2 regions of the Thermorudis peleae genome follow, and region 2 is predicted to be linked to the other one. Evidence: riboswitches for the same ligand, from Rfam matches in the RefSeq annotation. Region 2 holds a riboswitch; the other holds the start of a gene.

Region 1 (16,212 bases), 290 kb from region 2:
AATACTCAGCACAGCTGCAATCACAACTGCGGCAAAGACGCGATCAGTCAGAAACTGTGAGGCTGAACGAATCATCAGGTATCCCAGACCAGCTGAGGATCCCACCCATTCGCCGATCAGAGCTCCGATGACACTCACTGCAGCGGCAACGCGTAGCCCTGAAAAGAAGCTTGGTAACGCTCCAGGTAAGCGAACGATGCGGAACACGTGCCAGCCACGTCCTCCCATGCTGCGCACTAAATCGACAAGTTCCGGATCGACGTTTCGCAGACCGTCGGCGGTATTGACCGTGATCGGGAAAAAGCAGGTAAGCACGACGACCACGACCTTTGGACTCAGGCCATATCCCAGCCAGATCAGCAATAACGGTGCAAGAGCAATTACCGGTATTGCTTGTGAGGCGACAATGGCTGGATACAGTGTGCGTTCCAGTGTTGGGGAAGCAGCGATCGCCAACGCGAGTGCCAGGCCAAGGACGAGTGAGAGTGCAAGACCAACAAGGACTTCCTCTAGGGTGACAGCAGTGTGTCGCCAGAGAAGTGCTCGGTCACGAACAAATGCTTGGACAATCGCACTTGGAGCTGGCAGGAACCACCGTGGGAGATGCGCCAACCGCACGGCTAACTCCCAGATAAGAAGTCCGCTGAGCACTCCCAATACGGGTACAACAAGTGGTCCATGCGGCTGCCTTTCATGACCGAACGGCTGGAACATTGTCTTGGCCTTTCACGCGCTCAGCTCGCAATGTTGCGAGCAGTTCCGCTTTCAGTGCGACGAACGCCGGATCTGTCACATGCTGGTAGGTTCGTGGACGTGGCAGTGGAACGGAATACTCACGGAGAATGCGGCCAGGACGTTGGCTCATGACGAGGACACGATCTGCGAGCAGGATCGCTTCCTCGACATCGTGGGTCACAAACAGTACTGTGCGGCCGACATCGCCCCACAACGCCAACAGCCACTCTTGCATTTCAGCCCGTGTGAGCGCGTCGAGTGCTCCAAAGGGTTCATCGAGCAAGAGGACTGGTCGCTCAGTCAAGAGCGTGCGGAGGAAGGCTGCGCGCTGACGCATGCCACCCGAGAGCGCTGCCGGATAGACGTCGGCGAATCCTTCGAGGCCGAAGCGTACAAGCCACCCTCGCGCACGCTCCCGTGCTTGAGCACGTGGTACGCCCGCGATCTCGAGTCCAAGCACCACGTTATCAAGCACCGTACGCCAGGGGAGCAGGAGGTCGCGCTGGTGCATATACGCAACTCGCCCGAGTCGTTCAGGTGCTGGTGATCCATCAAGCCACACTTCGCCGCTGGATGGCTCCTCTAACCCTGCAATAATGTTGAGTAGGGTGCTCTTGCCGCAACCGCTTGGTCCAATGACACTCACAAATTCGCGGTCACGCACCTGCAAGGACACGGTGTCAAGCACGAGCAGTTGCTGACCAGCGTGCGAAAAGGTCTTACTCACGTTCCGTATCTCAATTCGCCAGAACGGCATTGTGGGCTCACTCACATGGCCTCCTTCGGGCGATTGCACCAGCGGACAATGAACTCAGCTAGCACATGGCTGAAACCCAGCAGCGCTTCGACACTGACCCATTCGTCAACGGTATGCGCTTGGGCGAGGCTTCCCGGACCGTACACCACGGTTGGGATGCCAGCGTCTGCGAGCCAGCCAGCGTCAGAGACCGAGGGCCACATCCCAGTGGCTGGCTCGTTTCCCCAGATCTGTGCATGTGCCTGGCGCAGTGTGAGCAAGCCGGGGTGGTGGAGCGGAAGTGGGGCCGCAGGAAAGAGTTCTCCACGGTCAACCAGCATTGACTCGCCGCCCCAACGGAAGCGGGGCGGGTGCAGTCGAAGCCAGGGGTCCGACTGGGCTGCTGCGAGCACGTATGACTCGATCTCGGCAACCACATCCTGCCATTGTTCATTGGGATAGAAGTGCACGGTGATCCAGAGTGCACAACGATCAGCAAGAAAGGCCGGATGTCGCCCACCTTCAATAACTGCTGGGTTGATCGTCGTCGAACCTGGCGGGAAGCCTGGGTATTGCTTCACAACGGCCCAATGGCGCTCCAGGCGCTCCAGCGCCTCAATGACCAAGACCATCTTCTCGATCGCGTTTGCTCCAAGAACGCCGCCACCAGCGTGGATGGTGCGAGCTCGCATGCCGTCATGGAGCGTCTCTGGGCTGATGATCTCAATCCACCCGGTGATCACGCCGCCTTGACCAACGATCGAGAGTTCCGTTGGTTCCGGTACAATAGCGAAATCGGCACGATAGCCGCGTTCGATACAACGGCGAGTGCCAGGCTCTCCTTGTTCTTCCCCGACAACTGACTCGATGATGACGTCTCCGGCGAGCGCGATGCCCTGTTCGCGGATCACCTGAAGCGCAAAGAGCGCAGCAGCAAGTCCGCCTTTCATGTCCGCTGCGCCTCGACCATAAAGCCGTCCATCGCGGAGTGTTCCAGCAAAAGGCGGCACACTCCAGCGAGCCGGGTCGCCAACTTCTGCGACATCAATATGACCATTGATCAGAAGCGAGCAGGCTGCTTGGCGCTGCTTGCCAGGCAAGACGCCGATGACGTCGGGATCGCCTGGATAAACATCGAATTGCTCAACCGTGCAGCCAAGTTGGCGAAGGAAATCAGCGAGAAACGCCTGGGCTTCGGCAGTATTCCTTCCCGGCGGATTTGGCGTAGGAAAAGCCAGAAGGCGCTGGGCCAGCTTTAGCAATGCATCCTGCCGCTGGGTGAGCGCAGCATGCAGCGCAGCCGTGTCAGGCGTCATTGGGGAGCTCCTTTCTGCGGCAGGCCGGGGAAACAGCGCGCAGCGGTATGGCAGAAACAAAAGGGACGCTGCCTGAGCTGCCAGCGTCCTCCGGTGTAGACCGTCCCTTCGCTGGTATTACCCAGGTCAGGTTCCAGCGGTCGGTGGCGGAGTTTCCTAAGCCACCCTCTCAGCCTGGTTCCCCAAGCCCCCGTGGTCTCCGTCATTTCGTTGTCGGCACCTAGCGTAGTCAGATCAGGGGCCGTTGTCAAGAGCCTTTCGATTGCTTGTCTACTGTGTGATGTGTTCCTCGAGGACAGCAGAAACCCCTGCGATCAGCGGGACGAAATGTCAAGGGATTCCGCGTAACGACCGAAGCGTTTTGTTTGCAGCCAAGAAGGATCCTGGTACGGAATGGATCGCACAGCGTCGCGTACTCCATGTCCTTTGCCGGTTGTCTGCAGACGCATCCCAAGAGCCCCATTGCGCTTCATGCGGCGTCGTGTTAGGATTCTGACGTGCTGACTGAATAAGCTTATCTAGTCAGCACGTCAGAAGGGAGGGGTGATACCAGTTGACACGACTCGATGACGGGCGAATCCAGCACATTCTTGAGGTGGCGGGCCGTCTCTTTGCGCATTATGGCTATGACAAGACCACGATGGACGACATTGCGCGCGAGGCTGGCATCGCAAAAGGCACGCTCTATCTGTACTGGCCGAGTAAAGAGGCGCTCTTTGAAACGCTGCTGTTTCAAACGCTGCGCCAGGTAAATGCCGACTTCCTGGCCCGGGTGGAAGCTGACCCCCAGGGTGGCACGATTGGCGCGATTGTTCGGCATGGTATGGCTGCCTCGTTTGCCAATCCTTTTGTGCGGGCACTGCTTACAACCCAGGGGAGAGTCCTGGGTAACTACTTGCGTCGGGCAAGCCCGCGAATAACGCAGTGGCAGTGGCAGCTTGACTCGGTGCTGGTTGCGCAGCTTCAGCAGGCAGGCGTAATTCGTGCTGATCTCTCCCCGGAGCTTGCAACCTACCTGCTCTCGCTGATCTCTCTGGGCATGATGAGTGCTGCCGAATATTACCCGTCAGCTGTCGTTCCACCGCCCACAGTGCTTGTTGATGCTCTTGCCGATATCGTGCAGCGTGCATTTGCTCCTCCGGATGGCGGTGACTCTGAAGCCGGCAAACGTGTGTTGCGTGCTTATCTCCAGGAAGTTGATGCCGTCATGACGGCGTACAGCATGGAGCGAATGCGAAAGGAGCCTGACTATGGAGCAGCAGAGACCACTTCAGACTGAACTACTCACGCGCTTTTATGGTGCACGACGAGGTGTCGAAGACTTGACCTTCACACTTGAGCCTGGGGAGATTTTCGGTTTCCTTGGGCCGAACGGCGCCGGTAAAACCACGACGATTCGTCTGTTAATGGGGCTATTGCGTCCCACACGTGGGAAGGCTCGCATCTTCGGCTACGATTGCTGGCGCGAAGCTGCCGCGGTAAAGCGTTACGTTGGCTATGTTCCTGGTGATATCCGTCTCTATGACCATCTCACGGGGTGGCAGCATATTGACCTCTTTGCTGGACTCCGCGGCGGTGTTGACCGCGGTCGGGTTCGCCAGTTGCTTGACCGCTTTGACTATGATCCTGGCCCACGGGTGCGGACGCTCTCGACGGGAAATCGTCAGAAACTCGCGCTGATCCTTGCGCTGATGCATGATCCTCCATTGCTTGTGCTTGACGAGCCGACGAGTGGCCTTGATCCAGTGATGCAGCATGTCTTCGTTGAAGTCCTGCGCGAGGAGCAGGCGCGCGGGAAAACGGTTTTTCTCTCCTCCCATCGTCTTTCTGAAGTTGACCAGCTCGCCGATCGAGTCGGGATTATCCGTGATGGCCGATTGCTCCTAGTCGAACCGATTACGACGGTACGCCAGCGTTACGCGCGTCGTATGGAAGTGTGGTTGACCGCGCCGGTAACCGAGGCCGCGTTTGCTGATCTTCCTGGCGTGCAGATCATTGCGATCCATGATGGGGGCCGGCACGTTGAACTGACGAACCAGGGTGATGTCCGCGCCTTGCTCGGTCGGCTCAGTCAATTGCCTGTTCGCGACTTCACCTATGCGCCGCCCGATCTTGAAAGCGTCTTCTTAGCGATCTATCGCGATGCGGAAGCAGCACATCCAACGGAGGTGCAGGCATGAATGGGGTTATGGTGCGAAAAGCACTCCGTGACTGGCAGTCTCTTATGCTCTGGTTCTCGCTCGGAATTCTTGCGTATATTCTCCTCTTTGGGCCGCTCTGGCACCCAGTGCGCAGTGCTGCGAGTGCGATTGAACAATATGCTCAAGCGTTTCCCAAGGGCGTGCTTGCCGCCTTTGGCGTGCCGCAGAGTCCTGCTGCTTCGTTCTCCTCGTTTCTACAGGCCGAGGTCTTCGGTTTTGTTTGGCCGATTGCTGCCATCATCTTCGTTGCGCTGGCTGGCTCCTCGGCTGTGGCTCAGGAACTCGATCAGGGAACCATCGACATCTGGTTGTCGGTACCAGTGAGTCGGGCACGCCTCCTGGCAAGTAAGCTGGTTGCCTTGCTCGGCACCATTGCGCTCTTTGCCAGCGTGAGTGTGCTTGGTGTGATGCTCGATTTTCTGCTGGCGGGCGAGCATGCGTCAGCGACGGGATATGCTCGATTATTTCTCGTGCTTGGTGCGTTCCTGCTCGCTGTTGGCGGGCTTGCTGTCTGCTGCTCAGCTGTAGCCCGGACACGGGGGCAGGCTGCGGGAATTGCTGGGGGTATCTTGTTCTTCATGTACGTTGCTCGCGTTGTCGCTGAGCTGAGCGAACGGCTTCGTTTATTGCGATTGGTTAGTATTTTCACTCCATTTCGTACCGGCGCTGCCCTTGCGGGCGATCCCATTCCGTGGCTTGGCGTACTGCTTAGCGCATTGCTCGGCGTCATTGCTGCTCTCGTGGCGCTCATGCTCTTCCAGCAGCGCGATCTTGCACGATGATCTCGTAAGTATCGTTGTCTGCTCTGTGGTGCTACTATCTCGTTTCTTGGGCTTGGTGCTCAGCCGCCAAACCCGTCCTGGGGGCAGGATATTTATTACTCCCAGCGCTATCTGGCGAATCTCAAATGGTGGATGAGTGTGGGGCCGGGGATTGCGATTTTCCTCGCCGTTTTCGCGTTTAACTTCCTTGGTGATGCACTGCGCGATGCCCTTGACCCGCGCTTGCGCCGCCGTTCCTAGCGGCAATCTCTGCTATAAACCTTGTCAATTTCTCTGCGTTGTGTCATGATTTTTCGTGGTAGGCAGGAAGGAGGGCGATATGGCTGAGCTGACGGGCAAGCGTATTGCGATGATCGTTGCAAATAACTTTGAAGACGTCGAGGCGACTGATCCGAAGAGCTACCTCGAGCAGCACGGAGCAACTGTCGTTGTCATTGGTCTCAACCGTGAGCCGATTACTGGGAAGAAGGGCGCGGTTCTCCAGCCTGATAAGACGATCGACGAGGTCTCTGTTGATGACTTCGACGCCTTGGTGATCCCGGGCGGTGGCTCGCCGGAGAATTTGCGAATCGATGACCGCGCGGTGGCATTCGCGCGCCAGTTCGTTGAGAGCGGTAAGCTCGTTGCGGCCATCTGCCACGGTCCGCAATTGCTGATTTCCGCTGGCGTGCTGCGAGGCCGCACGGTGACCTGCGTCAACAAGATCCGCGATGATGTCAAGAATGCGGGTGCTAACTACGTCGATCAGCCAGTTGTCATTGATGGCAACCTCATTACTTCGCGCGTCCCTGCCGATTTGCCACAGTTCGACGAGGCGATCGCCAAAGCGCTGACTGCTGTTCCAACCTCTGCGGACTAGTCTGCGGTGATCGCGTTGTCGGTGAAGTGCCTTCCTGGAATTGTCCAGGAAGGCACTTGTGTCTTTGCGCACAGTTCTCAGTTTTGGAAGGCTTGGCGGAGTGCCTCATGCAATGATTGGGCGGCCTGTCGCGCTGCGTCGGCAAAGTCACGGCCATTGCTTGCGTATATGACTGAGCGGGTTGCTGTGAAAAGTGCCGGCCCATGCCCCTGTCGAACAGCTGCAACAGCTTGGGCAAGATCTCCAGCTTGGGCGCCGATCCCCGGAATAAGCAACGGAAGTTCCGGGCAAGCCTGTCGCACTGCGGCTAATTCTGCTGGATAGGTTGCGCCAACCACGAGCCCACACGTACCGTGTTGGGCATGCCACATTCGGACGCGTTGCGCGACGACTTGGTAGATGGGCTGGCCAACTCCGTTTTGTTCCACCACCAGGTCTTGCAGTTCTTTTGCGCCTGGATTTGAGGTTCGTGCCAGGACGAACACACCATGCTCAGGGCGTAGCAAGAGCGGGCGAAGCCCTTCCTCTCCAACGTACGGCTGCACCGTGACAGCGTCGAATTGCCAACGGGTGAAAAAGGCTTCGGCGTACGCTGCTGTCGTGCTCGCAATATCTCCGACTTTGGCATCGAGAATAGCAAGGTGAGTGGGGGGGATGAGCCGACGCGTTTCTTCAAGCGCAGCGATACCAGCTGGGCCGTGCATCAAATAAAAGGCCAAGTTTGGCTTGTACGCACAAGCAAACGCAGCTGTTGCCTCAATGATGGCGCGGTTGAAGTGCACAATAGCCTCTGGAGTACGTGGCAAGTGTTGGGGCAGGTGCTCGAGCATCGGGTCAAGCCCAATACAAAGCGGAGCGCCGCATCGGGCGATCGCTGCTGAGATTCGCTCTTCCCACCGCATGCTGCCTCCTTGCTAACGATCTTGCGTCCGACCAGCCTGTAAAAATCAGGACAAAAACGCCTAGACATTACCCGCTACGTATCGTACGCTGTGTGCGTACAATCCGGAGCACGTGTCTGCGCAGGAAGGGTCAGATGCGCTTGGAGCCACCGACATTTCAAGAGATTCTCCGCGCCCGCCAGGTTGTCCGTCGCTATCTGCCGCCGACACCGCTCCTTTATTCTCCGGTGCTCAGCGAACGGCTTGATTGCGAAGTCTACGTCAAATGCGAGAGTTTGCAGCCGATTGGCGCGTTTAAAGTTCGTGGTGGCGTGTATCTCCTCAGCAAGCTGAGTCCTGAGGAGCGCGCTCGCGGGGTGGTCACGGCCTCAACCGGCAACCACGGGCAGTCAATTGCCTATGCAGCACGGCTTTTTGGCGCTCGTGCCATCATTTATGCCCCTGAGCAAACTAACCCGATCAAGCTTGCTGCGATGCGACGGCTTGGCGCTGAGGTCGTGTTAACGGGCCGAGATTTCGATGAGGCTCGCCAAGCCTGCGAGGAACGTGCCGCTGCTGAAGGCCTCCGCTATATCCACTCTGCGAACGAACCCGACCTCATCGCTGGCGTAGGGACATACGCTCTCGAAATTCTTGACGAGTTACCCGACCCGGATGTTGTGATTGTGCCGGTTGGAGCAGGCAGTGGCGTCTGTGGGACCGCGATTGTAATGAAGACTGTCAACCCTGCGATTCGGGTGGTTGGGGTGCAAACTGAAGGTATGCCGGTCGTCTACGAATCCTGGCGACAAGGCCGGTTGCTCGCGCTCGAGGGGGGCAGCACATTCGCAGAGGGGTTGGCGACACGTGTTGCCTTTGAGCTTCCGCTTCGCATCATTCGCGATCTCGTTGATGAGCTGATCCTGGTCAGTGATCGTGAACTCTGCCAGGCAATCGTTGAGTTTCTTGAGGCAGTTCACCTTGTTGCTGAAGGAGCTGGGGCTGCTTCCTTAGCAGCAGCGCATCGTCTGCAGCCGCAACTTGCCGGTAAGCGTGTCGTGCTTATTCTCAGCGGTGGCAACATTACCCGTGAAATATTGCAATGGGCAATGGCGGTGGCTGAGCAGCACGCAGCCCAGCCGTCAGCGTAAGAGAAACAAGGGAGCTGGGAATGCTCGAGCAGTTTGGACGGTGGTTGAGACGACGACAAGGGATCGAGCGCAACCCACTCTATCGCTTGGCTGAAGATGCCGTTGCTGGGCGGATTCCTGTTGAGCAGGCCTATGCTGGTGCCGAAGCGCCAACAACGCTCGCACGTCTGGCCGATGGCGATCTCTGGGAAGTTTTGAACGAGTCTGGTCGGATCGCACTCGATCATCCAGAGCATGCTCTCCTCCTAGCGCGGTTGGTCATCCTGGCGGCTCGACAAAAGGGCTTTGATCGAGTCTTGATGGAGGCGAATCTGCGTGCAGCGGATTTGCTTGCTGAGTTAGGAGAGACATCGGAGCAGGAGCTGCATCTCCGAGAAGCGCTTCGCGCTGCGCAACGCATTGCCAACGTCGTTGGCCAACGCCGAGCTCTGGCACGGCTTGCTCGGCTTGCATTTGATCGCGGCGACCACGAGAAGGCGCGTGAACTCTTGTTGAAGCAGCTTGAATCAGGCCGCGAAGATACCGATACGCTTGAAGATGTTGAAACCGCGCTGATGCTTGGAGATCTTGCTCGTCAAGACGGCAATCTTGAGGCTGCCCGTGAGTTCTACCACCGTGCTGCGCGGAGCGCGCGGCGCGTTGGACACTATGCCGGGATGGTGGATGCGCTGCTCCGCCAGGTCGTTATTCTGCGCGAACTCGGTGACCTCGACGCTGCCTATGTCCTCTTGCAGCAAGCACAGGAGGCAGCTGAGCGGACGATTGATCACCGGCTGCAGGCTGAGATTGCGATTCAAATTGGCGCGCTCTTAGGAGAGAAAGGGCGCTTTGCCCATGCCCGTAGTGCGCTTGTTACCGCGCTTGACCGTGCCCGTGCTGCTGGTGACTTAACGATGGAGAGCCGGTGCCTCGTCGGGCTGACCTCTCTTGAGCGGCGGATTGGCCGCCTGCAAGATGCTGCTGAGCACTATCAACAGCTGGCCAATCTGGAGCGTCGGCTCGGGAATCGATCGGCAGCACTGCGCGCGGTGCTCGATGCAGCGGAACTCCAGCTCGAAGCGCGTCAGCCTGCGCGTGCTCTCGAACTCATTCAGGGCATCATGGGAGAGATTCCGGAAGATGATCTTGCCTTACGGCAGCGCGTATTTGGCTTGCTTGGCCTCGCTCACGGTGCACTCGATCATCGCGGTGAGGCATTAGAGTATCTCTCTAATGCCTTGCAGCTTGCGCGACAGCGGGATTCTGCTGCTGACGAAGCGCGCTGGCTTGCTGGAGCTGGTGAACTTCTCTTGCAGTTTGGTGAGCTGAGTGATGCTCAAAGTGCTGCACAGCAGGCAGTGGTACTTGCTCGAAAGGCCGGTGATCCACGGGTTGAAGCACAAGGGCTGGCGCTCCTTGGCGCCGTTTCACTGAATCGTGGACTTGCTCGAGAAGCCGAATCCTGCTTAAGCCGGGCTGTAGCCCTTGCTGCTGAAACGGGCGATGTCGCTGGGCAGCTGCGTTATCTTCTTTCCCTTGCTGAGTTGCAGCGTCGACTGACAAATCCTCACGGTGCTATTGGCTACTTACGCCAAGCGCTTGACCTTGCCGCCAGGACCGGTAACGCAGAAGTGCGTGCTCGGCTCCATGGACAAATCGCACAGCTTTACCAGTCTTTGAATTTTCTCCCGGAGGCTATCGAGCATTACCGTGCTGCGCTTGCGGCCGCACAGGAAATTGACGCGTTGTCACTTATGGCTCGAGCGCTCCGTGGGCTTGCGATTGTCCTCGATTTGCAAGGCGACACCCAAGAAGCGATTGCCACGTATCGGCAAGCTATTACGCTCAGTGAGCAACTTGGTGATCGGCGAGCAGCGCTTGCTCTGCACTACAACCTTGGTGCTCTGCTGCTGGATCGGGGCAACGATGGTGAGGCTCGCTACCACTTGCGGTTAGCGTACGATTTGGCTCGGCAACTTGGTGAGCGCGAGATGGCTGAAACCATCCGGGATCTCGTTGGCCCGCTGATGCCTTCAGCGAGTGGGAACCACCGCGACGCATTGCCTTCTGAGACTGCGCAGCAAAGTGACGCCGACGATATTGTTTTGAGTGAGATCACACTCCGCCCGGCTCCTGAACACTATCGTGAGCTCTTCCGCGACTAGCACGCATTCGTACGCAGCAGTTTCCTCCCGCCTCTAGACGTACGTACACCTGCTGTGCTAGACTAGCAGTGCCAATGAGGCAAGGGTTGGAAACGGTGCGAGTGCTGCCACCGAGTGTGGCGCTGGCAAGGAGGGCGTTTGTGTCACTTGGAGTCGCACAGCGGAGCAGTCGAGTCCAACAAGGGCAGCCGTCGAGCGTCACTGGTGGAGTAGCAGCTGTTGCGACGTCGCCCTATAGTCGTTTGTGGCGGCACGGGATGCTTGGAACTCCGGGGAGTCGGGCACTTGCTGTTGTTTTACAACCAGTCGAAGAAAACCCGCGTAGTGCGCAGCTTGCTGAACAACTCCTCGCATTGTTTGAGCAAGAGTTGTGGCGTGCTGCACTGCCTCGCTCAGGTCAAACAGTTGACGCTTACACGGCACGAGTACGCCAGGCCTGCCTTGCCGCAAATGATTGGCTTGCTGAATGGAATGCCAGCACTACTCCCGATCGACGTTGTTGCTTCGGGTATACCTGTGCATTCTTCTGGGATCGCGAACTCCTTCTTGCGACAGCGCCGCCAGCTGCCACCTTCGTCCAACAGGACGGCGAATTGTATCGTTTTCCCCTGCGGGACGATCAGGCGTCTCTTCTGCCTCTTGGCCAGCAGCGTGCAGCTGAGCCAGCACTGTACTACACCCAAACTGCTCCGCGTGATGTCATTATCCTCACCCGTGCAGAGCTTGGCGCTGCGCTCCTTGAACATGCGGATCCTTCGCTTCTGACGAACCACGACCCTCGGCCGATTTTTGCCGAATTGCAGGCGATGAGCCAAGAACTCGGATATGAAGAACTTGACGCCGTTGTGCTTGTTCTTCCTGATGTCCGCCCAGGTCGACGCCGTCTGCTTGGTGATTGGATATCAGTGGTCCACCGTTTCCGAGGACCTCGGCTTCGCGCTAAGGATGCGTTTGCGTATGATAATGCCGTCGCAGTTGACCTTGAAGACGAGAACAGGCAGACTAGCAGTGAGGAGATGGCTCCCAGTGTGGATCGCCGGCCGGATGAGATGCTCGATACTGCCTCGGTCGATGCGCTTGACGAACAGGAGCAAACTGATCCGGAAACAACGCAGCGCTGGGAGCCGCTCAACGGAGCGTACGATTCTGAGCTGGTAAAACGTGGCAGGGGGAGGGGGGCAACCCTGCGCGAGACAATAAGTGGCCTCGCTGTTGCGGCAGTCGTAGCGTTCATCGGGTTGTGGCAGGTCCTCTTTCGGCGTCGTCCTAAGATTGCCCCGCCGCCCGATGACGGGACATTTGGTTTGCCACGTTTGCAACGATATGAAGAGTCGCTTCGCCTTCCGGATTTCACGCCAGTCCGCCGGCAACTTCCTCGGCTGCCCGTAAGTCCCTTAACTGGGCTCATTGCAGTGAGCGCTCTTGGTTTGCTCTCTGCTGCTTTCGCACTTTCAGTGCGCCATGATCATGAGCAAGCACTTCGGTCGCGCTTCGATACCTTGCTGCAGACTGCTGCGCAGGAACGTACGCTGGCGACGCAAAGCTCAAACCCAACTATTGCCCGGGCTTATCTTGAGACGGCTAGCCAGCGACTTGATGCTGCAGCCCAGCTTAACCTTGATCCGCAGCGGGTTGCCCAGGAGCGTGCTGCCTTAGCGACAGCCCGGGACCGCGTTTTCAAGATTACGCGGCTTGAGGGTGTTCAAGTCCTTGGTGCAGTTCCGCCTGCGCCCGAGGGCGTAACTCCTCGCTTGTTCCTTGGTAATGGCCAGCTTTATCTGCTCACCGATGCGCTCTATCGACTGGACTCGACCGGTACTAAACTCATTCAACTGCTGAAACCTGGAGATACTGTTGATGGCCAGCGCGTTGGCACGTTGCTCGGTGCTGCCTGGGCTGATGGTGCACCGATCGCTTTCGATGGAGCCAATGCCTACCTCTTTGATCCTACCAGCGCACGGTGGACTCGTCTGCCAATCGGCACTGTTGGTACAGCTTATCGTGGTGTTGCCCGCGTTGGCTCGTTCTCTGGGAACTTGTACTTGCTCATCCCTCAAAACGGCCAAATCCTCCGTTTCCTGAGCGGTGCATATCAGAACAAGCCCGAAGATTGGACTGGCGGTCAGGCAGCAGACCAGCTCCACCAGGCACGTGACATGCAGATCGATGGTCGCATCTACGTCTTGCTCCAGGATGGGACGATACTCACCTTCTACCGCGGCGCGCTTGAGAGCACGGCAAAGCCAGCTGTTGATCCTGCTGTTACCGACGCTGTCGCGCTGTCTGCCCAGCCTGATCGTCCATATCGGTACATTGGTCTTGCCGATGGGCGAATTCTCCGCGTGACGACGGATGGTACGCTTGTGCAGCAGTTCATGGCTGCCGATAACGCACCATCACTTGCTCCAATGCGCGATCTCGTCGTTGATGATATTCTCGGTGTTGCCTATATCTTGACAGACCGTGCTCTGCTGACGGTTCACTTGCCAGCTGCGCCCGCAGCTGGTCAGTGATCGCTGCCCTGGAAATCGTTGGCATTTACGTCGTCGAAGATACTGGCCGACAGTGAGTAGCAGGCACCATAACCTGTCGGCCTTCATTGTCTTGGATGAGAATGGCAGCATCGCGGGTATCGACACGGAGGACGCGCCCAGGACCGTTCGGCGTTTCAACCCACGATCCGAGGCGGGGATAGTGCGGTTGAGCATAATCATGGCGTGCGAACAGCCGCGCGAGCGCCTGCTCACATTCTCGCTGCGTTTCATCGTGTGGCAGGCCAACGCTGCCGATGTGCGAGGGGGCTTTTGCCTGTTCCTCAATTACCACGGTTTGGCTAAGCTGGGAGCTTAGCCATGGGCCAAGCTGTGTCGGCAGAGGATGCTGTGACCAGATCCCGATGACTATCCCGTCCGAAAGTGTTGGACGAACTTCATTGAATTGTGCCTCTGGAGCAGCTTGCGCAAGAGCCTCTATTACCCGCGGCACAAGACGGCTGGCACGTAGCACATGCTGTCGAATTGCTCGTCGTTCACTCTCTGTAAGCGGACGCCATGCTATCGTTTGCGCTTGTCTGATGTTGCCGAGACAGTGGCCGGGTGTGACAAGCACGCGTGCTACTTCCTCGCCAGCTGGCCCCGCAACGGCGATCCATTCCGGCGGTGGGGCTTCAACGTGAAGAAGTTCAAGCTGGCTCTTGCCTAATCGCCGGATCCCGACGATGGTCTGCGTACGCTGGGATTTCATGCTGGTGGATTTGGCCATGCGAGCACCATCGTGTCAAGGGCAAGACGGGCTTGAACGTTAGCCTCAAGATCGGCAAGCGCACGGCACGTTGCGGCAAGTCCTTGGGCAATTGCGGCGATGTCCCACCGCTGTGCCAACGAATCAAGGGTCTCGCGGAATTCGACGAAGGCGATCCGCTCGCTGAGGCCAGCGCGAAGAGCAAGAAGGTCGTCCCAGAGCGTGATAAGCACACTCAGCTGATGCGTAACTGTCTCACGCTGACCACGCCGATAGCGTTCAGCAAGCTCGCGTGCCTGGAGCAGTGCGTTGAGCCGATTCGTCAGCATGGTAAGGCCGATCTGTCCTGCAGTGCGATAACGCTCGAGCTGGGCAGGATCCTCTGCAAGTTGTAGCGCGAGCCCAACTCGTCCTTGGCTGAGTTGGGCAATAAGCGCTGCATCGCTCGAAGGATAGCCTTGTGCCTCAAGGACAGCACGAACGCGCATTCGTGGCACCGGATGCAAAGGAATCAGCTGACAGCGCGACCGCACCGTTTCTGGCAGGTCTTCAGGGCTGGTTACGATTAAGAGGAAGATCGCATACGACGGTGGTTCCTCAAGGGTCTTGAGCAGGGCATCGGCAGCGTCATGCGAAAGTTCGTCAGCACCATCAAGGAGCACGATACGGTATGGAGCCTCAAGCGGGCGAAGCGTGATCGCTGTCCGGATCTCGCGGATCGTTTCAATCGAAATCCGAGTATTGCCTCCATGCGTGTCGCCTTGAGGAGATGATATCGTGATGAAGTCAGGATGCGTTCCGTGGCTTATGCGTCGACAGGCGGGACACTGGCCGCACGGCCGTTCGTCATCAGGAGCTTGACAGCAAAGCGCTTGACTAAAGCGCACGGCGAGCGTGCGCCGGCCAATGTGCGGCGGCCCGCTGAAAAGGTAGGCATGAGCAAGCTGTCCGCGCGATAGTGCTTGCTGCAGTTGGCGTACAGCTGCCTCATGGCCAATTATGTTCCAGTTGTGATTACTCCTGATCTCTTCAGTCATGCGTCGCTATGCTGTCCGAGCCTTTTTCTCCTCTGCTATGCGTGTTGGGAGCGCAATTGGCCCTTCGACAGCCTCGCCTTGTGAGAGCGCCGTAACGATTTCCTCGATCTCTTTGGCATGGAGCCGGCGCTCGTTGCCGAGCGCACGCACGGCGTCGGGGAGCTCTTTCCGTGTGACGACAGTTAGCTCGCTTTGAATGACTTGCAGTTCGACGCGGTCGTTAACAAAAACAATCAATCCCTCGATCGTATCAGCTCCCGGCAAGTCTTGCTGTTCAAGAAATGACTTAAGTGCTTCCTGTTGTCCGAGACATTCAACGGTTGGATTGCCAAGAGGTGGCCCCCCGAACGTGAAGATGCGGAGCAACAGATTATCGAGCCGGCGCCAGCGTTTTCCATTTACCTGAATGCGCCCAGCAAGTTCGCGCGTGGTAATCACAAGCAGGCCACCAGGCCATACTAGGATGTGTTCAGGAGGAAAACGGCCACTGATATTCGGGTAATGGATCAGCGTATATCGGTCATTGAGTCGCCGTAGGGTGCTATCAAGCAATTCGTCGGGACGTGGACGGTGATTCCATTTTGCCCAGCTCTGCATGCCAGCATTGAACGAAAGAAACCCTGCAATGAGGACAATGTAGGCGCCAATGAGGAGTTGCGGATAGAGCGTCATCACGATAGAGCCAAACAGACAGAGTAAGCCCGCGACGAGGAGCAGTCGTGAGACGCGTTGGTGTGTTTTGATTGTTCCAACATTGCGAACGACACGCACTCTACCACCTGCCCGGCCAAATGGGCCTCATCATGCCCAGTCTAGCATGCGCTTCCTCCTCTGCGCTACCCTCGATCTTGGCGTTGTACCTTGCGATGACGCACAATCCTTCAGGGGACAATGCGCGAGCAGGCTGATCTCGCAGTACTGATCGTAACGTGGAATAACGCATCCGTGATTGACGCTTGTCTTCGTTCGCTCGCTGAGGAGCTGCAAGCTAGCAAGCTCCGCGGAGATGTCCTGATCATAGACAATGCCTCGACAGATGGCACGCCCGCCCTTGTGCACAATCGCTATCCCTGGGTTCGCGTGATGGCATTGCCTGCAAACGAGGGGTTTGCGCGTGCGAACAACCGCGG
Region 2 (16,212 bases):
CTGCCCAAGGAACACAGGCAACGGGGAATAAAGTCCTTCGCATTCACGAGTACACCTACCCCGATATCTTCGATCCTCAGAAGAGCTCTTTCAGTAACGAAATCGCTGTCCTGCATATGAACTACGAAGGCTTGACGCAGCTCGACAAGAACATGAAGACCGTGCCAGCAGCGGCAGAGTCGTGGGAGTTTAGCCCCGACGGGCTGACCCTGACGTTCCATCTCCGCGCTGGCCTGAAGTACAGCGACGGGACGCCGCTAACGGCCGAGAACTTCCGTTACGCTGTCGAGCGCACCTGCGACCCCAAGACCGCGGGCGAGTACCAATCGATTCTCTTTGACATCGTCGGCTGCGAGGACTTTGCGAGTGTTGACCCGAAGGACACGCAGAAGTACGAAGCAGCCCGGCAAAAGCTCGGTGTTTCGGCGCCGGACGATCGGACGCTGGTGATTAAGCTAACACACCCAGCGCCGTACTTCCCGACCATTGCATCGCTTTGGGTCTTCTACCCGGCTCGTAAAGAGCTGATCGAGAAAGGCGGTGACAACTGGTGGAAGGACCCGAAGCTGCAGATCGGCAATGGCCCGTTCCAGATCACCGAGATCGTCGAGGATCAGCTGATTCGCTTTAAGGCGAATCCCAACTACTGGGCAGGTCGGCCCAAGCTCGATGGTATTGACATCGTCTATCAGAAAGAGAGTAGCGTTGCGCTCGAAGCCTATAAGGCTGGCCAACTTGACATGTTCTCGCCTGATCCCTCACAGTTGCCAGCAATTAAGAACGATCCTGAACTGAGCAAGCAGCTCGTCCAGTACACCGCCGCGACCACGATTAACCTGTCGTTCAACCTGACGAAGGAGCCGTTTACCGACAAAAACGTCCGGCTTGCCTTCTCTTATGCGTTCGACCGCAAGACCTATTGCGAGCAGGTGCGTAACGGTGACTGCAAGCCGACGCTTGAGTGGATTCCGCCTGGGATTCCCGGCAACGCCAACATCGACAAGTATGGATTTGACCCACAGAAAGCAAAGGAAGCACTAGCGCAGTCGAAGTATGGCGGTCCGGATAAGCTGCCGCCGATCAAGCTGACCTACAACAGTGACGATCCTGCGAACCAGGCGCGCATGGAATGGATTGCGGGCCAGTTCCGCGACATTCTCGGCGTCAACATTACCCTTGATCCGGTCGACGGTAAGACGCTGGTGGCCATGCGCAAGGACATCAAGACGTATCCGCAGATGACACCAGCTGGCTGGATCGAGGACTATCCAGACCCGCAGAACTGGCTCAGTGTGTACTGGAAGTGCGATGCGACCTTTGCGCAGCGCTTCGGGTATTGCAATAAGCAATTTGACGATCTCGTGACCCAGGCTGACAAGGAGCTTGACCCGAACAAGCGCGTGCAGCTCTATCAGCAGGCTGAGCAAATCTTGGTGGATGACGTGCCCGGTCCCTTCCTGTACAACCCGATCAATCGCTTCCTGGTCAAGCCGTATGTGACTGGGTACACGCCAACGCCAAGTGATGATGCCTTCCCGGGTGAGTTCGGGTCACTGCTCACGCTTGATATTCAGCCCCACTAAGGCGTGGGTGCGAGAGGCGGTGGGCGGGACAGGGATGATCCCCTGTCCCGCTTGGCCTGCATGAGGGAATGGGGTCGCAATGTTTCTCAGCTTTGTGATTCGGCGCGTACTCTGGCTCATCCCCGTCATCCTGACGGTCTCATTCATCACGTTCTTCTTGATGCACCGTGCCCCTGGTGGGCCGTGGGATCAAGAGAAGAATGTTGCACCAGCGACGTTGGAAGCGCTGAACGCGAAGTTCGGCTTAGATAAGCCAGAATGGTTTAACCCTGATGAAGTGCGAACGGCGTGGGCTCATGGTGAGCGCAATCCCTTGCGCCTAGCCCGTGATTTCCTGGACAGCCAGTTCTTCAACTATCTCTTCAATCTTGCCCACGGCGATCTTGGTCCATCCTATCGTTCTCGCGGCTCAGAGTCGGTCCAGAGCATTCTTATCCGAAAATTCCCGGTAACGGCGAAAGTTGGCCTTGTGGCAACTGTCTTTGCGCTTGTTGTCGGAATCCCCCTTGGTGTTTTCGGAGCACTGCGGCAAAACTCCTGGATCGATTACCTTAGCCTTGGCATCGCAACAACCGGTGTCTCTGTGCCGAGCTTTATCATCGGGGTCTTGCTCATTATTGCGTTGAGCCAGTGGTTTGGCGTCAAGCCGATTCGCAGTCCAGAGGAGTGGGAAGGGTTCTCGACTGCCTATATTCTGCCGGGCATCGTCCTTGGTCTCGGCACGATGTCATATATCACGCGCCTCACGCGCTCAGCGATGCTTGAAGTCATCAGGCAGGATTACATCCGAACAGCACGGGCCAAGGGGCTGCGCGAACCGACAATTATCACACGGCATATGCTCCGCAACGCCCTCATTTCGGTCATCACGATCCTCGGTCCGGCAATTGCTGGCTTGGTCACCGGCTCGTTCATCATCGAGTCGATCTTTAACGTGCCGGGGATGGGCCGCGAATATGTGCAGGCGATTGCCGCGCGCGACTACTCAATGATTATGGGCACCACGCTGTTTTATGCCGTGATGGTCGCCATCGCAAACCTGTGGGTCGACATCATGTACGGGCTACTCGATCCCCGCATTCGGATTTAGGAGGATCACATGGCGAGCACGACAACTGCGGTCGGTGCGCTTGACGAACGGTTCCTCCTGCGGCATCCGCCCCGGAGCTTGTGGAGCGACGCATGGCGACGGTTTCGGCGGAACAAAATGGCCATCGTTGGCGTGGTGTACTTGCTCTTCCTGGCGATCGTTGCGATCTTTGCCCCAGTCATTGCACCCCATAATCCGGTCAAGACCGACGTTGCTCACGCGGGTGTCTACCGCCAGGCGGCGTGGATTCACGACCCGAACCCGATGCGCACCGGGACATGGGAGTACCCGCTTGGGACGGACGCCGTTGGTCGCGACGTGTTCAGTCGGCTGATCTATGGCACGCGCGTATCACTGATCGTCGGATTTATCCCGATGATCTGTACGTTACTGATTGGCACGGTCATTGGCCTAATTGCCGGGTACGCCGGAGGGCGGATCGATAACTTGCTCATGCGCTTTACCGACGTGATCTACGCGTTTCCGGACTTGCTGTTCTTCATCATCATGCAGGTCGCGTTCCGCGACGCCTGGTTTGGCCGGCTGCTCAACGGGCTGGTTCTGCTCTTCATCACCCTTTCGCTTGTGAACTGGACGGGCGTGGCGCGGCTTGTACGGGGCGAAGTGTTAGCCCTCAAGCAAAAAGAATTTGTGGAAGCTGCTCGAACAATCGGTGCGCCGACCTCGCAAATCCTGCTCCGGCATATCTTGCCGAATGCCCTAGGGCCAATCATCGTGGTCGGTGCGTACATCGTACCAGGCGCAATTATCTCTGAAGCAATCTTGAGTTATCTTGGTATTGGCGTTCGTCCGAGTGTCCGCCTGGATGCGCCGTTTCCGACAAGCTGGGGCAGCATGATCCTGGACGGCTCACGGGCGTGGGAATCCCAGCCGTGGATGCTGATCGCGCCGAGTTTGGCGATTGCGCTCATTACCTTGGCCTTCACGTTTGTCGGCGATGGTCTCCGTGATGCGCTCGATCCGCGGCAGAGTGAACGCTAGCGGTAGCTTGCCAGCGCAGACGGCTAGTGTTAGGCTAGGAGTGACGGTTGCCAGGGGTGCGCAGAGGCGCTGAGAGGCTGGGCGCGCGGCCCGCCAACCCTCCGAACCTGATCTGGGTAATACCAGCGCAGGGACGGCACCGGATCGCGATCCGCTCACTCCGCAACCGCCGAACCGCAAGGTCGGCGGTTTTCTGCACCCCAGGCCAATGCAGGAAAGGAGACGCGGATGACGGCACACACTGTGCCCAAAGCGGTGACCATCGCCGGCTCGGACTCCGGGGCAGGCGCTGGAATTCAGGCTGACCTCAAGACCTTCTCAGCGCTCGGCGTCTACGGGTCAACGGTGATTACGGCTGTAACGGCGCAAAACACCCTCGGTGTGGCAGCCGTGCACGACATTCCACCCGAAATTGTTCGCGCGCAGCTTGACGCGGTGATGACGGACATCGGGGCACAAGCGGCTAAGACCGGCATGCTGAGTTCCGCGCTGATTATCGACGCCGTCGCCGCTGGGATTCGGGCGCATGGTATCCGCAACCTGGTCGTTGACCCGGTTATGGTTGCCAAAAGTGGCGATCGACTGCTGCGTGAGGATGCAATTGCTGCGCTGAAGCAACAGATTTTTCCCCTTGCGCTCGTCATTACTCCAAACATCTGGGAGGCACAGGTGCTGACAGGGTATGAGATCACGAGTGAGGCTGATATGCGCGAGGCAGCTCGTGCTCTCTATGCGCTCGGCCCACGGTACGTCGTCGTGAAAGGCGGACACCTGGCTGGTGAGCCGGTTGATCTCCTCTTCGACGGCGAGTCATTCGAACGCTTCGTCTTACCCCGCGTGCCGACACGCCACACCCATGGCACGGGATGCACATTCTCGGCCGCGATTGCTGCATTCCTGGCGCGTGGGCATGACGTGCCAAGTGCGGTCTGGCAAGCAAAATGCTATTTACACGAGGCGTTACAGCATGCGTATCCGATCGGCGCGGGGCAGTCGCCAGTTCACCATTTTTATGCATGGTGGCCAGCCAGGGCTGAAGCACAGCAGGAGGTGCAGTGATGGTCGAAACGGCTGAAACAGTTCGGGTGGAAGATCGTCCACTGAAGATCGCCGACCGCGAGTTCCGCTCGCGACTCATTCTTGGCACGGGAAAGTGGCGCTCGCATGAGGAGATGCTGGCGGCGTTTGAGGCAGCCGAGTGCGAGATGATTACAGTGGCGCTCCGGCGCATCAACTTCGACGATCCGCAGAGCCGCAGTATCCTTGAAGTCATCGACTGGTCAAAGTATCAGATTCTGCCGAACACCGCTGGTTGCCGCACAGCGGAAGAGGCGATCCGCGTGGCACGGCTTGCGCGGGCGATGGGACTCTCGAATTGGATTAAGCTTGAGGTGATTCCCGACCCGAAGTACTTGCTGCCCGATCCCATTGGGACCTTTGAAGCGGCACGTGTGCTTGTCCGCGAAGGCTTCGTTGTCCTGCCCTACATCAACGCTGACCCTGTGCTCGCCAAGCGACTGGAGGAGATCGGCTGTGCAACGGTGATGCCGCTTGGTTCGCCGATTGGCTCAGGGCAAGGCTTGCCAGATTTTCGCGGCATCCAAATCATCATCGAGCAGGCGAACGTACCGGTGATTGTGGATGCGGGTATTGGCGCACCATCTGACGCTGCGTTGGCAATGGAACTGGGAGCCGATGCCTGCCTGATTAACACGGCGATTGCGCAAGCTGGTGACCCTGTAAGAATGGCACGGGCGATGCGGCTGGCAATTGAAGCTGGGCGGCTCTGCTACTTGGCTGGGCGCATCCCGAAGAAGCCGTATGCCGCGGCCAGCAGCCCGCTCGAAGGCATCGTTGGACGGAGCTAACCGTGCAGCGGGGTGCCTGGTCGCCAGAACGACTGCGGGCTGCGTTGCGCGTCTACGTCATCACTGACCAGACGTTAGCGCGTGGCCGCTCGCAAGCCGAACTCGTTGCCCAGGCCCTTGAAGGTGGAGCAACAGCTGTGCAGCTCCGTTGGAAGAGCGGCCCGCTACGGGATGCGGTCGAATTGGGGCGTGTGCTGCGCCAGCTCTGCCGTGCAGCTGGGGCCCTCTTTATCGTCAACGACCGCCTTGACCTTGCGCTCGCGGTCGAGGCGGATGGCGTACACCTCGGGGTGACGGATCTGCCGGTTGCTGAGGCGCGACGGCTAGGCGGAGATGATCTCGTCATTGGCTTTTCGCCAGAGACGCTCGAGCAGGCGCAAGAGGCTGAAGCAGCAGGTGCAGACTACCTTGGTGTTGGGCCGATTTATGCCACGACGACGAAGCCCGACGCCGGTGCGCCAGTGGGCGTGGCACATGTACAGGCGATCGTGCAGCGTGTCCATATTCCAGTCGTTGGTATTGGGGGAATTACCGCGGCGAACGCAGCGGAGGTGATCCGAGCTGGCGCCGCCGGAGTTGCCGTGATCGCCGCGGTCTTTGGTGCTGAAGACGTGCGCGGGGCAGCGGCTGCGTTACGCCAGGTCGTCGACGCTGCACGAGGTGAGCGCGGCAGATGAAGCACATTCCACGCTTCCACGTGCTGAGTCAGCGTACGTTGTTGCCACTGGCAACCCTCATCGATCTGCTCGAGCCGTTGGCGGCGGCGGGCGTCGAGGCGTTCCACCTCCGGGAGAAGGATCTTCCTGGTGGCATCTTGCTTGACCTCGCGCAGCAGTGTCGCCAGCGATTAGGGGGACAAGCAGCGCTCTTTGTTAACGAGCGGCTGGATGTTGCGCTGCTGTCCCAGGCTGACGGTGTGCAGTTGCCAGAACAGGGCATCCCAGTAGCGGCAGCGCGGCATCTGCTCGGCCCGCACATGCTAATTGGCCGGTCGGTGCACGATGTTGCGGGAGCGCGGCATGCCGAGGAGGCGGGAGCCGACTTCCTTCTCTTCGGCAATGTCTACGAGACGACGAGCAAGCCTGGCGTGACGGGCCGTGGGCTTGCTGCCCTGCGCGAGGTCGTGGCAGCCTGTCACCTGCCCGTGATCGCGATCGGCGGGATCACGCCTGAGCGGGTGCCCGAGGTGCTGGCGGTCGGCGCGTGGGGGATCGCGGTCATCTCGGGGGTGCTCGCGGCGTCAGACCCAGTGGCGGCAGCGCGGCGCTATCACCAAGCGCTGAATGAGGGGGATGGCCGTGCAGCTTGAGTTAGTGATCAATGGTAAGCGGATGACGCTCGAGAGCGTGCAGACGATTGCTGACTTGCTCCGTGTACGGGGACTAAACCCGCAACTAGTCGCCGTCGAGCACAATGGTGAAATTGTGCCCCGCGATCAGTTTGACCAGCGTGTATTGCACGATGGTGACCAGCTGGAGATTGTCCACTTCGTCGGGGGTGGCAGTCCGGCGCACGGCACCCGTTCTAGGATAAGGAGGCATCCTGGTCGTCCTGTGCCTCGGTGAGCAGCGGTGGCTCCCAGAGATGTGCGGCCAGATCAACCTGGTACTCGGCGACGAAGCGAACCCCTTCAGCTTCGAGCAACCCGCGCATGATGGCTGGGTGCCCCCAGGCCCAGCCACCAGTCAGCTCACCGTTGCGATTGACGACACGGTGGGCAACTGCTGCGACGTCTGGCGGGGAGTGGTGCAATAGCCAGCCGACCATGCGGGCTGAGCGCCCAGCGCCAGCAGCCCGCGCGATTCTACCGTAGGTGGTGACACGCCCTGGTGGAATCCGTTTGACGATGGCGAAGACGCGCGCCGCGAACGGGCTCAGTTTGGTCGTGTCAGTCATGGTCGATTATCTCCCCTTTCGGCCGATGATCAGGATGCCGGCCACGATGAAGAAAGTGCCAAGCCAACCCCGCGGAGTGATCGGCTCATGAAAGAGCCAGGCTGCGGCGAGCACTTGGACGCCGATAACCGCCAGCCCAGTCGTCACCGGGTACGCAATGGAAAGTGGCACGAGGCGGAGCAACGCCGTCAGCGTGATGACGGTGATGAAGCCAGCCACATTGCCGATTACTTGCCAGAAGAGAAAGCGTTCCCATGTTGCGCTATCAGCCGAGAAGCGAAACGCTGCTCCAGCGATGATATTAAACGCGAGATTGGCAAGTGTTAGCCCGACCGCGACGACGAACTGGCCAGTGTGTGGCAACCAGGCATCGATCCACGCGCGGTGACCGTTCATAACCCTTCCCCTTTCGCTAGACAGGGGACGCCGCGCTGGTGCCCTTCACTAATCCGACGCCCCCCGTTGCTACCCCCACGTGCTCTGCACGAGAGCATACCGCTCATGGGCGCACCTGGAGCGTTCGTCACTCGGGAGTGCGGTAGACTTGATGCGGAAACTGAACCCGCAGTTGAGCGTGGGCACAGGACGCCCACTACTGCTCACGCGGAGAGCATAGGGGATAGCATCAATGCGAGGATTTCTGAGCAAGATCTTTGGCGATCCGAACGAGCGTGAGCTCAAGCGACTGCGCAAGATCGTCGACAGCATCAACGCGCTTGAACCGGAGATGCAAGCGCTGTCCGACGAGGCACTCCGAGCCAAGACGGAGGAGTTCAAGGCGCGGCTTGCCGAGGGGGAAACACTCGACGACCTTCTGCCCGAAGCGTTTGCAACGGTACGCGAGGCTGCCCGGCGCACGATCAACATGCGCCACTTTGATGTCCAGCTCATGGCTGGCATCGTCCTCCACGAGGGCAAAATCGCCGAGATGAAGACGGGCGAAGGCAAGACGCTCGTCGCTACCTTGCCGCTCTACTTGAACGCGCTGCTCGGACGCGGCTGCCACCTGGTTACCCCGAACGACTACCTGGCGCGAGTCGGTGGTGGCTGGATGGGGCCGATCTACCACTTCCTTGGCTTGCGTGTCGGGGTGATCTGCCATGAATTCTCAGCGATCTACGACCCAGAATATCAAGATCCAAACCCAAGCCCCGATGACCGGCTCAACCATTGGCGACCTGTTTCCCGACGCGAGGCGTACCTGGCCGACATTACCTATGGCACGAACAACGAGTTCGGCTTTGACTATCTACGTGACAACTTGGTGTATCGGCCAGAAGATCTCGTCCAGCGCGAACTCTACTACGCGATTGTTGATGAGGTCGATAACATCTTGATCGATGAAGCGCGGACACCACTCATTATTTCCGGTCCAGCCCATGAGACTGTCGACCGCTACTACCAGTTTGCCCAGATTGCGCGGCAGCTGAAAAAGGACGTCCACTATACTGTTGACCTCAAGTACCGAGCGATTACCCTGACTGATGCTGGCATTGACCGAGTTGAGCAACTCTTGAACATCCCGCCCGGCCAAAGCCTCTACGACGACCGTTATGCTGATCTTGTTCACTACCTCGAACAGGCGCTGAAGGCGAAGGAGTTGTTCCATCGTGACCGCGACTATATCGTGCGCGATGGTGAAATCATCATTGTCGACGAGTTCACCGGACGCTTGATGCCCGGCCGCCGTTACAGCGAGGGCTTGCACCAGGCAATCGAGGCCAAAGAAGGCGTTCGGGTTCGTAGCGAGACGGTGACGCAGGCGACCATCACGTTCCAAAACTACTTCCGTATGTACGAAAAGCTTGCTGGCATGACTGGTACCGCTGCGACCGAGGCCGAGGAATTTGCCACCATCTACAACCTCGAGGTCGTCGTCATCCCAACGCACAAGCCGATGATCCGCATCGACTACCCCGACGTGGTCTACCGTACAGAAGAAGCGAAGTTCCGCGCTGTGGTGCGTGAGATCAAGGAGATGCATGCCCAAGGACGGCCGGTGCTTGTCGGGACGACGTCGATTGAGAAAAGCGAATACTTGAGCAATCTACTCAAGCGTGAGGGCATCCCCCACGAAGTTCTCAATGCGAAGCATCACGAGCGCGAGGCATTGATCGTCGCGAAGGCCGGGCAGCCTGGCGCGGTGACGATTGCGACGAACATGGCTGGGCGCGGCACGGACATCGTGCTGGGCCCGGGCGTGGCTGAGAAGGGCGGACTGCATGTCATTGGCACCGAGCGTCATGAGGCACGGCGTATCGACAACCAGCTGCGTGGGCGCGCTGGCCGTCAGGGCGATCCCGGCTCGAGCCGCTTCTTCGTCTCTCTTGAGGACGAGTTATTGCGGCGCTTCGGCTCCGACCGCATTCAAGGACTGCTTGACCGGCTCGGCGTCGACGATGATACGCCAATCGAGCATCCACTGGTTTCGCGGACGATCGAGAGTGCGCAGACGAAAGTTGAAGGCTACAACTTTGACCTGCGCAAGCACCTAGTTGAATACGATAATGTGATCAACAAACACCGTGAGGTCATTTACGCCGAACGACGCAAGATCATCCAGGGCGAGAACCTGCGTGACAACGTGCTCGCGATGATCGAGCGACAAGTCGCGCAGATGGTCGAGCAGGCGTTTACACGCGAAAGTACTGAGGGGCCTGATGTTGAAGGCCTGGCTCGAGCATTCTGTGGCCTTCTGAATGATCCAGCCGCGGTTACCCCTGCAGAGCTGAGCGGGCGTTCGGCAGACGAAGTCAAGGAGTTGCTGCAGGAGCGCGCGCTGGCACGCTATGCGGCGCGCGAGGCCGAACTCGGTGAAGAGACGATGCGCACCCTTGAGCGGCTCGTGATGCTGCGGGTTATTGACCAGCTCTGGGTCGAACACCTCACCGAGATGGAGCACATGCGCCAGAGCATCGGCTTGCAGGCCTACGGGCAGATCGATCCGCTAGTGGCCTACAAGACTGAGGGCTACCGGATGTTCCAGCAGTTGCTCAAGAACATCGAGTACGACGTCAGCCACCTGATGTACCGTGTGCAACTGGCGCCGGCGATCACGCGGCCGGTGCTGCAAGGCGGTGTTCCAAACCGGTCAGGCGATGGCAACGGTAGTCGCCCGGCGAAGAAGCGCAAGGTTGGTCGTAACGACCCCTGTCCATGCGGTAGTGGCAAGAAATACAAGCAGTGCTGCTTGCCAAAGGAGCTGGGGGCGCGTGCTGCTGTTCCTTCGAGCAAGTAGCGCCGCATCTCCTCACCCGGATCTACCACGCTCTCTGCTCGCATACCGAGCAGGATAGGGGTGAGGGAGTGCGGGATTGCTGCTAACTTGGCACGTTCTGCCTCCATGGAAGCGGCATGCTGCGGGGAGGGGAATGCTGCCCAGCGTGAGCGTTCCTTGCCGATGCTTCTTCTGTGTTTTCTTCTTGCCTCGGTGAGAACATAGCATTGGCATGGCTATTCTGGATGCCCCCTTTTGCTGCTTCGGAGGGGAATCGGGATGCAGGAATATACACTTGCCATACATGCTAAAGACCTGCTATACTAAGGCACTGCGTGGGGAAATGCCACGCAGCATGGGCCGCTAGCTCAATTGGTAGAGCAGCTGACTCTTAATCAGCGGGTTGGGGGTTCGAGTCCCTCGCGGCCTACCACGTAAACCCGCAACAGGACGCGGAACCACGCCACCGGTTGGCTTCCGCTGCGTGTCGCTCACGCCGCGTGTCCTGCAATCATGCTGCAATGCGCACGGCGGCCAGGTGGCCTTCGGTTGCAGCGGCTGGCGTTTGGCATGCTGCGGCCTGTGCGGAACGAGCTGCTTCCGCGTTTGACTGGCAAACCGACTGGCACTCGCCAGCCGTTGCCCGTGCCCCTCGCGACGGAGCGCGAAGCCGCAGCGTCGTTGCCGACAGGCTGGCCGTCCGCTGCGTGCCTTGCAGCCTTGCAGCAAGCAGCGTTCATGGTGACTGGCAACGACAAGCGACCGTCCCCTGGTGCGACCACCCCGCGGGCGTACTTTTCCATCTCCGGCACGCGCTTATCGGAGGATGACCCCGCGACCGCGCCGCGCGCCAGCTGCGCGCGTGTGCCGACTCGACGCGAAGCGCGCCGTCATGACACGGAGCAGGCGTGCGTTCCCGCGCATGGCCTGACCCCGATGCGTAGCCGGAACGTGGCATGCCGATGGTGCGCGTGGTTGTGGGCGTGGCAGGCCCACGGGTGCGGCCAGAACGCGCGCACCGTGTCGCGCGGTGTAGGGTACGCGAGCCGCCTGCGCTGCCCATGCAGGGGAACGCGGGGTTGTCGACGCCCTGCGGCTCGGTCGCCATCCATGCGTGGGAAACGCCTCCTGCTCCGCCTGTCCACCGTGCGGCTGGGGCTGATATCGCGGTTCAGGCGGAGGGAAACGCAGGACGGGAACCCCGTGGTTCCCGTTACCGGGTGCACGCTTGACACAACGGCAACGCGTACAAAGGAGTGAGCCATGCAGCGGGCAGATCAGATCTGGCAGGGCTTTCGTCGGCAACGGTGGTGGGTGCAACTGCTTGGCTGGCTGTTCTTCTGGGGCGTGCTTGCGGCCATCTGGCTTGCGCGGCGGCCTGGGCGTGGCTGGCTTGTGGTTGCCGCTATCCCGGCGCTGCTCTGGTTCGGAACGTGCGCGACCATCGTGACCCCATCCACGCCGTCGCCGACCCCGTCCCTCGCCTCCGTCCAGGGGGCCGTCAACGCTCCGACGCTCCCTCCGCCTCGTCCAACGCCGCCACCGACCCCGACACCAGCACCGACGCCGACACCAGCACCAACGCCAACACCAGCACCAACGCCGACACCAGCACCGACCCCGACACCAGCGTTCACGCCGGAAGAGGAACGGTACCGCGCCGCTATTCGTGATCAGGCGGAGCGGATGCAGCGCTCCTTGCAGCGGTTCGTCGATCATATCCAACGCATGCAGAAAGAACCAGGGCTGCTCTTTGACCAGCAGTGGCGCATCGAGGTCGCAGCCGAGCTAGCGACCTGGAAGCTGATTCGTGATGAAGCGAGAGCGCTCACTCCGCCGCCACGCTTCGCGTCGTTTCATGCATTCTATCTCGACGGGCTTGAGAAGTTTGCTCAAGCAGCTGACGACTTCGCCTACGGCGTCGATCATCTCGATGCCGAGCGGATCCAGAAGGCTTCGGATGAGATCAAGCAGGCGAGTCAATCGTTCAACCAGGCGCTCGCGCAACTCCCGCAATGAGGGCATACGTGGGCAAGCGTGGGCGCGGGTGACACGCGACAGCGTCCAAAACGGGTAATGCAAGCTGTCATGCCATTGACCGATACGCTATGGTAGATGGAGGATCCAAATGTGGAGGGAGCACGGGCATGCTCCAGGATCAGACACAGAGCACCGAGCGCATTCGCCAGAACAAGGCGGAATTGCGCCGCCAGCGTAACCCCGAGGGGCAGCGTCAGTTCGCTGAGGAGCGCCGGGCGGCCATCGCCGCGTTTGAGGCGCGCTACGGCATTCCCTCTGACCAGATCCACCAGGCGATCGAGGAGGGGCGCCTGGCAGAAACCTTCGAGGTCAACCAGTGGCTGCACCTCTGGGAGATCGAACAGCATGCCCGGCGCAAGGCCCGGACAACACGGTGACCCGCACGGGTGGAATAGCCTCGACAACGACGTGAAGACACATCAAGGCTCCCTCGCGTTCTGGGAACGACGGGGATTCCTCATCAACGACGCGCTCGAGTGGCGCACGGCAGAGGGCGGGAATCGCCTCACCATCCGGGGCCGGTTGCACGTTCGTGGTGGGTACAGCATTGCTGTTGACAAAGTCCTCGCCGTGCGCGTTGCCCGTGGGCGGCGTGAGGTACAGACTGTGCGCTCTGCCTACCAGGCTTTGCGGGAGTTGCCGGATGGCCAGGTGCGCGAACGCTTTCGCTATGACAATGACCATCAGTATAGCCGTGAAGGTCACCTGGACGCGCATCACAAGCATGTGTACGACCGGCATGGGAAGGAACAGGTCGTCTGGGTTGGCCGGGACAACTGGCCGACCCTCCACAAGGTGATCGACGAACTCTACGAACTGGCCCTCCAGCTCAACGACACACTCTGGCAGTGAGTGCGTGAGGAGCAGGCAACGGCACCCCGTGGCCGTGGCGCGCGGCAACCTCCAGGCGCGCCGACGGCTGCTGGGAACGGGCGCTGCCCACGTCACGTTCACGCAGCACCAGCACGCCTCTGTCAGCTGACGCGTTGCCTGCCCCTGCTGCCGCTGCCGCGCTGGCCGCCTGCCACAGCCATACCCGGCCTCAGCGCCAGCCGGGCCCGTCCTGCCGGGCGGCTAGCATTCCCCCACACGCGTGCACCGTCTGACGCTCCCCCGCTGTTTCTGACGCACTTTCTGACGCTCGTGCGTCAGGGGAGCGTCAGAAACATTTTCCGCATGCAGACGCGGATCTTTTCGTGCTTTCTGACGCTTCTGACGGTTCTGACGCTCCTTTGCACGACGTTTCTGGTGTCCCTCCTTCCCATGCATGCTTGGCCTGGTGCGCACACGCCGTGACGGCCACCTGCCGCCGGTGCTCGGCTGCTGACGCTCCCGTGGTGGTTCTGACGCTCGTCTGACGCACCCGGCCGTGAGGAGCGTCAGAAGCATTTTCCGCATGCAGACAAGCATTTTCACCGGTACCCCGCGGGTTTCTGACGCTTCTGACGCTCGTTTGCAGCACGTTTCTGGTGTGCAGCAGCCAGGCGTCTCACGGCCTGCCACTCCGCCCAGCGGCTGTGCCGTCTAGCCGCCTGCCCGCGACACGCACCGGCTGTGCCCGGCTGTGCCGCCCGCCTGGTGGTGCACCGCCCCGCACCCGACCCGGTCTGACACCCCCGCGGAACGCTGCCACGCCTGCCACACGGCTGGCCGGGCAGCTGCCCGACCGACGCGCCTGACACGCCCCCTGTTTCTGACGCCCTGCTGACGCGCTTCTGACGCGTTTCTGACGCACCTGACGGTGAGGAGCGTCAGAAGCGTTTTCGGCTTCCTGATGCGGAAAATGACACGCCACCCGCGGGTTTCTGACGCTTCTGACGCTCCTTTGCATGACTTTTCTGGTGTTGCTCACCGGCTGGCTCTCCCCTGCCTGCTTGCCGGGGGTCGCAGTGCGAACAACCAGCCGTGGCCCGCGCACACCCTCCAGCCCGGCGTGCGCACCGGCCTCCTGCCCCTGCGCACCACTCTGAACTAATGTGATGTCCCAAACAGCGGCAGGCCGCAGCAACCTCCACGACTGTCAAGCAACCGTGGGAACCCCACTCTTCCCGTCTCTCCCCGACAATCGAAGTGCGACACGCGCGAGTCCGAACGTGGCGGAGAACGCCGGCGTCATACGCCACCTGAGAGGGAAGGAGGATCAGATGCGACGACCGACAGTTCTGTTCATTCTTGCTGCGCTGCTCCTCGGGCAGGTTGTCTCACTCGCTCGAGCAGCTGAAGTATTCGGCTCATACGAGTTCCAGCGGACATGGGAACGTACCGACCTGCCAGTCGCGCAGGGCGTGGTCGCGCGCACCTGGATGTGGGGACCGAATCCAATTACCCCGCGCCTGGCTGAAGCCTACGCCGAGGCGCAGGACGGCGGACGGTATGTCCAGTATTTCGATAAGACGCGCATGGAGCTGAACGAACGTGAGCCGTACGACTCGCCGTGGCGCGTCACGAACGGCCTGCTAGCCAAGGAACTGGTGACGGGCAAGCGACAGCTTGGCGACCAGCTGTTCCGCGACTACGGTCCAGCCCAGATCAACGTGGCCGGCGATCAAGACGATCCCAATGCGCCCACCTACGCCACGTTTACCGCGTTGCTGACCGCACCAGCGCTTCCGGTTGGCCAGACCATCACCGCCACCCTCGACCGGCAGGGGCATGTCGGCAACGACCCGAGCCTTGCCCGCTACGGTGTCACGGCCGCGATCCTGGTATCGGAAACCGGCCATACTGTTGCATCTCCGTTCTGGGCGTTCATGCAGAGCAGCGGCATCATCGCCGAATATGGCGCGTTTAAAGAAGGGCCGCTCTTCCCCAATCCGTTCTACGCGACCGGGTTTCCGATTACTGAGGCCTATTGGACAACTGTGCGGGTCGGCGGGGTGCCGAAGCAAGTCCTGGTGCAAGTCTTTGAGCGGCGCGTCTTGACCTACACGCCGGACAACCCGCCTGGCTGGCAGGTCGAGGCCGGGAACGTCGGCCAGCATTACTATCGCTGGCGCTACGAGCTTGCGCCCGATGTCGGCAGCCGGGCTAACCCCATCCCGCTTGGCCAGTCGGCGCTGGTCTACGGCAACTGGGAAATCCGGGTTGTCGACGTGATCCCCAACGCCACGGATCTGGTCCTTCGGGAAAATCGCTTTAATACGCCGCCCAAGCCGGGCTACCAGTTCTTCATCGCGACCGTCGAGGCGACCTACCACGGTCAGGGTTCCGCACGTTTTGACGGAACGTATCGCCTGCGCGCGGTTGGCCCTGCCAATGTGTCCTACTCAACATTTGAAGATGACTGCGGCGTGATTCCGAACGAGATCAGCGATACGGAAGTCTTTACCGGCGGGACGATCCGCGGCAATGTGTGCTGGCAGGTGCGGTCAAGCGATGCCGCAGCCTTGCTGATGTATGATCGCGAGTCGCCGTCTGACCGCTATGTGCCGACCTATTTCCGGCTCGCGCGCTGAGCGCCGGGCGCGCGTGGCAGGCGGTGGGATGGACCGCGTGCTGTCCTGTCGCGCGGTGGAC

Evidence for each region. Region 2 has a riboswitch for thiamine pyrophosphate ahead of thiD (bifunctional hydroxymethylpyrimidine kinase/phosphomethylpyrimidine kinase). Riboswitches for the same ligand answer to the same signal wherever they lie in the genome.
Region 1: it holds a riboswitch for thiamine pyrophosphate, as region 2 does, so the genes downstream of both, N675_RS07590 (acetylornithine deacetylase) here and thiD (bifunctional hydroxymethylpyrimidine kinase/phosphomethylpyrimidine kinase) in region 2, are expected to answer to the same signal.

What each region holds. Positions count from the first base shown of each region.
Region 1 covers NZ_JQMP01000003.1:1,022,517-1,038,728, forward strand. Annotated here, with positions in the region: gene N675_RS07580 (ABC transporter permease) at 1-714, opposite strand, end outside; gene N675_RS07585 (ABC transporter ATP-binding protein) at 692-1,492, opposite strand; gene N675_RS07590 (acetylornithine deacetylase) at 1,504-2,787, opposite strand; TPP riboswitch at 2,873-2,991, opposite strand; gene N675_RS07595 (TetR/AcrR family transcriptional regulator) at 3,341-4,066, shown strand; gene N675_RS07600 (ABC transporter ATP-binding protein) at 4,038-4,967, shown strand; gene N675_RS07605 (ABC transporter permease subunit) at 4,964-5,770, shown strand; gene N675_RS14045 (ABC transporter permease subunit) at 5,807-6,010, shown strand; gene N675_RS07610 (type 1 glutamine amidotransferase domain-containing protein) at 6,090-6,629, shown strand; gene pyrF (orotidine-5'-phosphate decarboxylase) at 6,707-7,531, opposite strand; gene N675_RS07620 (threonine ammonia-lyase) at 7,666-8,661, shown strand; gene N675_RS07625 (tetratricopeptide repeat protein) at 8,682-10,805, shown strand; gene N675_RS07630 (hypothetical protein) at 10,946-13,318, shown strand; gene N675_RS07635 (hypothetical protein) at 13,344-14,066, opposite strand; gene holB (DNA polymerase III subunit delta') at 14,045-15,082, opposite strand; gene N675_RS07645 (NERD domain-containing protein) at 15,089-15,853, opposite strand; gene N675_RS07650 (glycosyltransferase family 2 protein) at 15,974-16,212, shown strand, end outside.
Region 2 covers NZ_JQMP01000003.1:1,313,986-1,330,197, forward strand. Annotated here, with positions in the region: gene N675_RS09000 (peptide ABC transporter substrate-binding protein) at 1-1,583, shown strand, start outside; gene N675_RS09005 (ABC transporter permease) at 1,663-2,673, shown strand; gene N675_RS09010 (ABC transporter permease) at 2,683-3,675, shown strand; TPP riboswitch at 3,718-3,827, shown strand; gene thiD (bifunctional hydroxymethylpyrimidine kinase/phosphomethylpyrimidine kinase) at 3,904-4,734, shown strand; gene N675_RS09020 (thiazole synthase) at 4,734-5,543, shown strand; gene thiE (thiamine phosphate synthase) at 5,546-6,220, shown strand; gene N675_RS09030 (thiamine phosphate synthase) at 6,217-6,852, shown strand; gene thiS (sulfur carrier protein ThiS) at 6,836-7,108, shown strand; gene N675_RS09035 (MGMT family protein) at 7,068-7,439, opposite strand; gene N675_RS09040 (DMT family transporter) at 7,446-7,835, opposite strand; gene secA (preprotein translocase subunit SecA) at 8,068-10,677, shown strand; tRNA gene N675_RS09050 (tRNA-Lys) at 11,014-11,089, shown strand; gene N675_RS14740 (hypothetical protein) at 11,920-12,675, shown strand; gene N675_RS09060 (hypothetical protein) at 12,804-13,073, shown strand; gene N675_RS09065 (hypothetical protein) at 13,042-13,548, shown strand; gene N675_RS09070 (hypothetical protein) at 14,841-16,151, shown strand.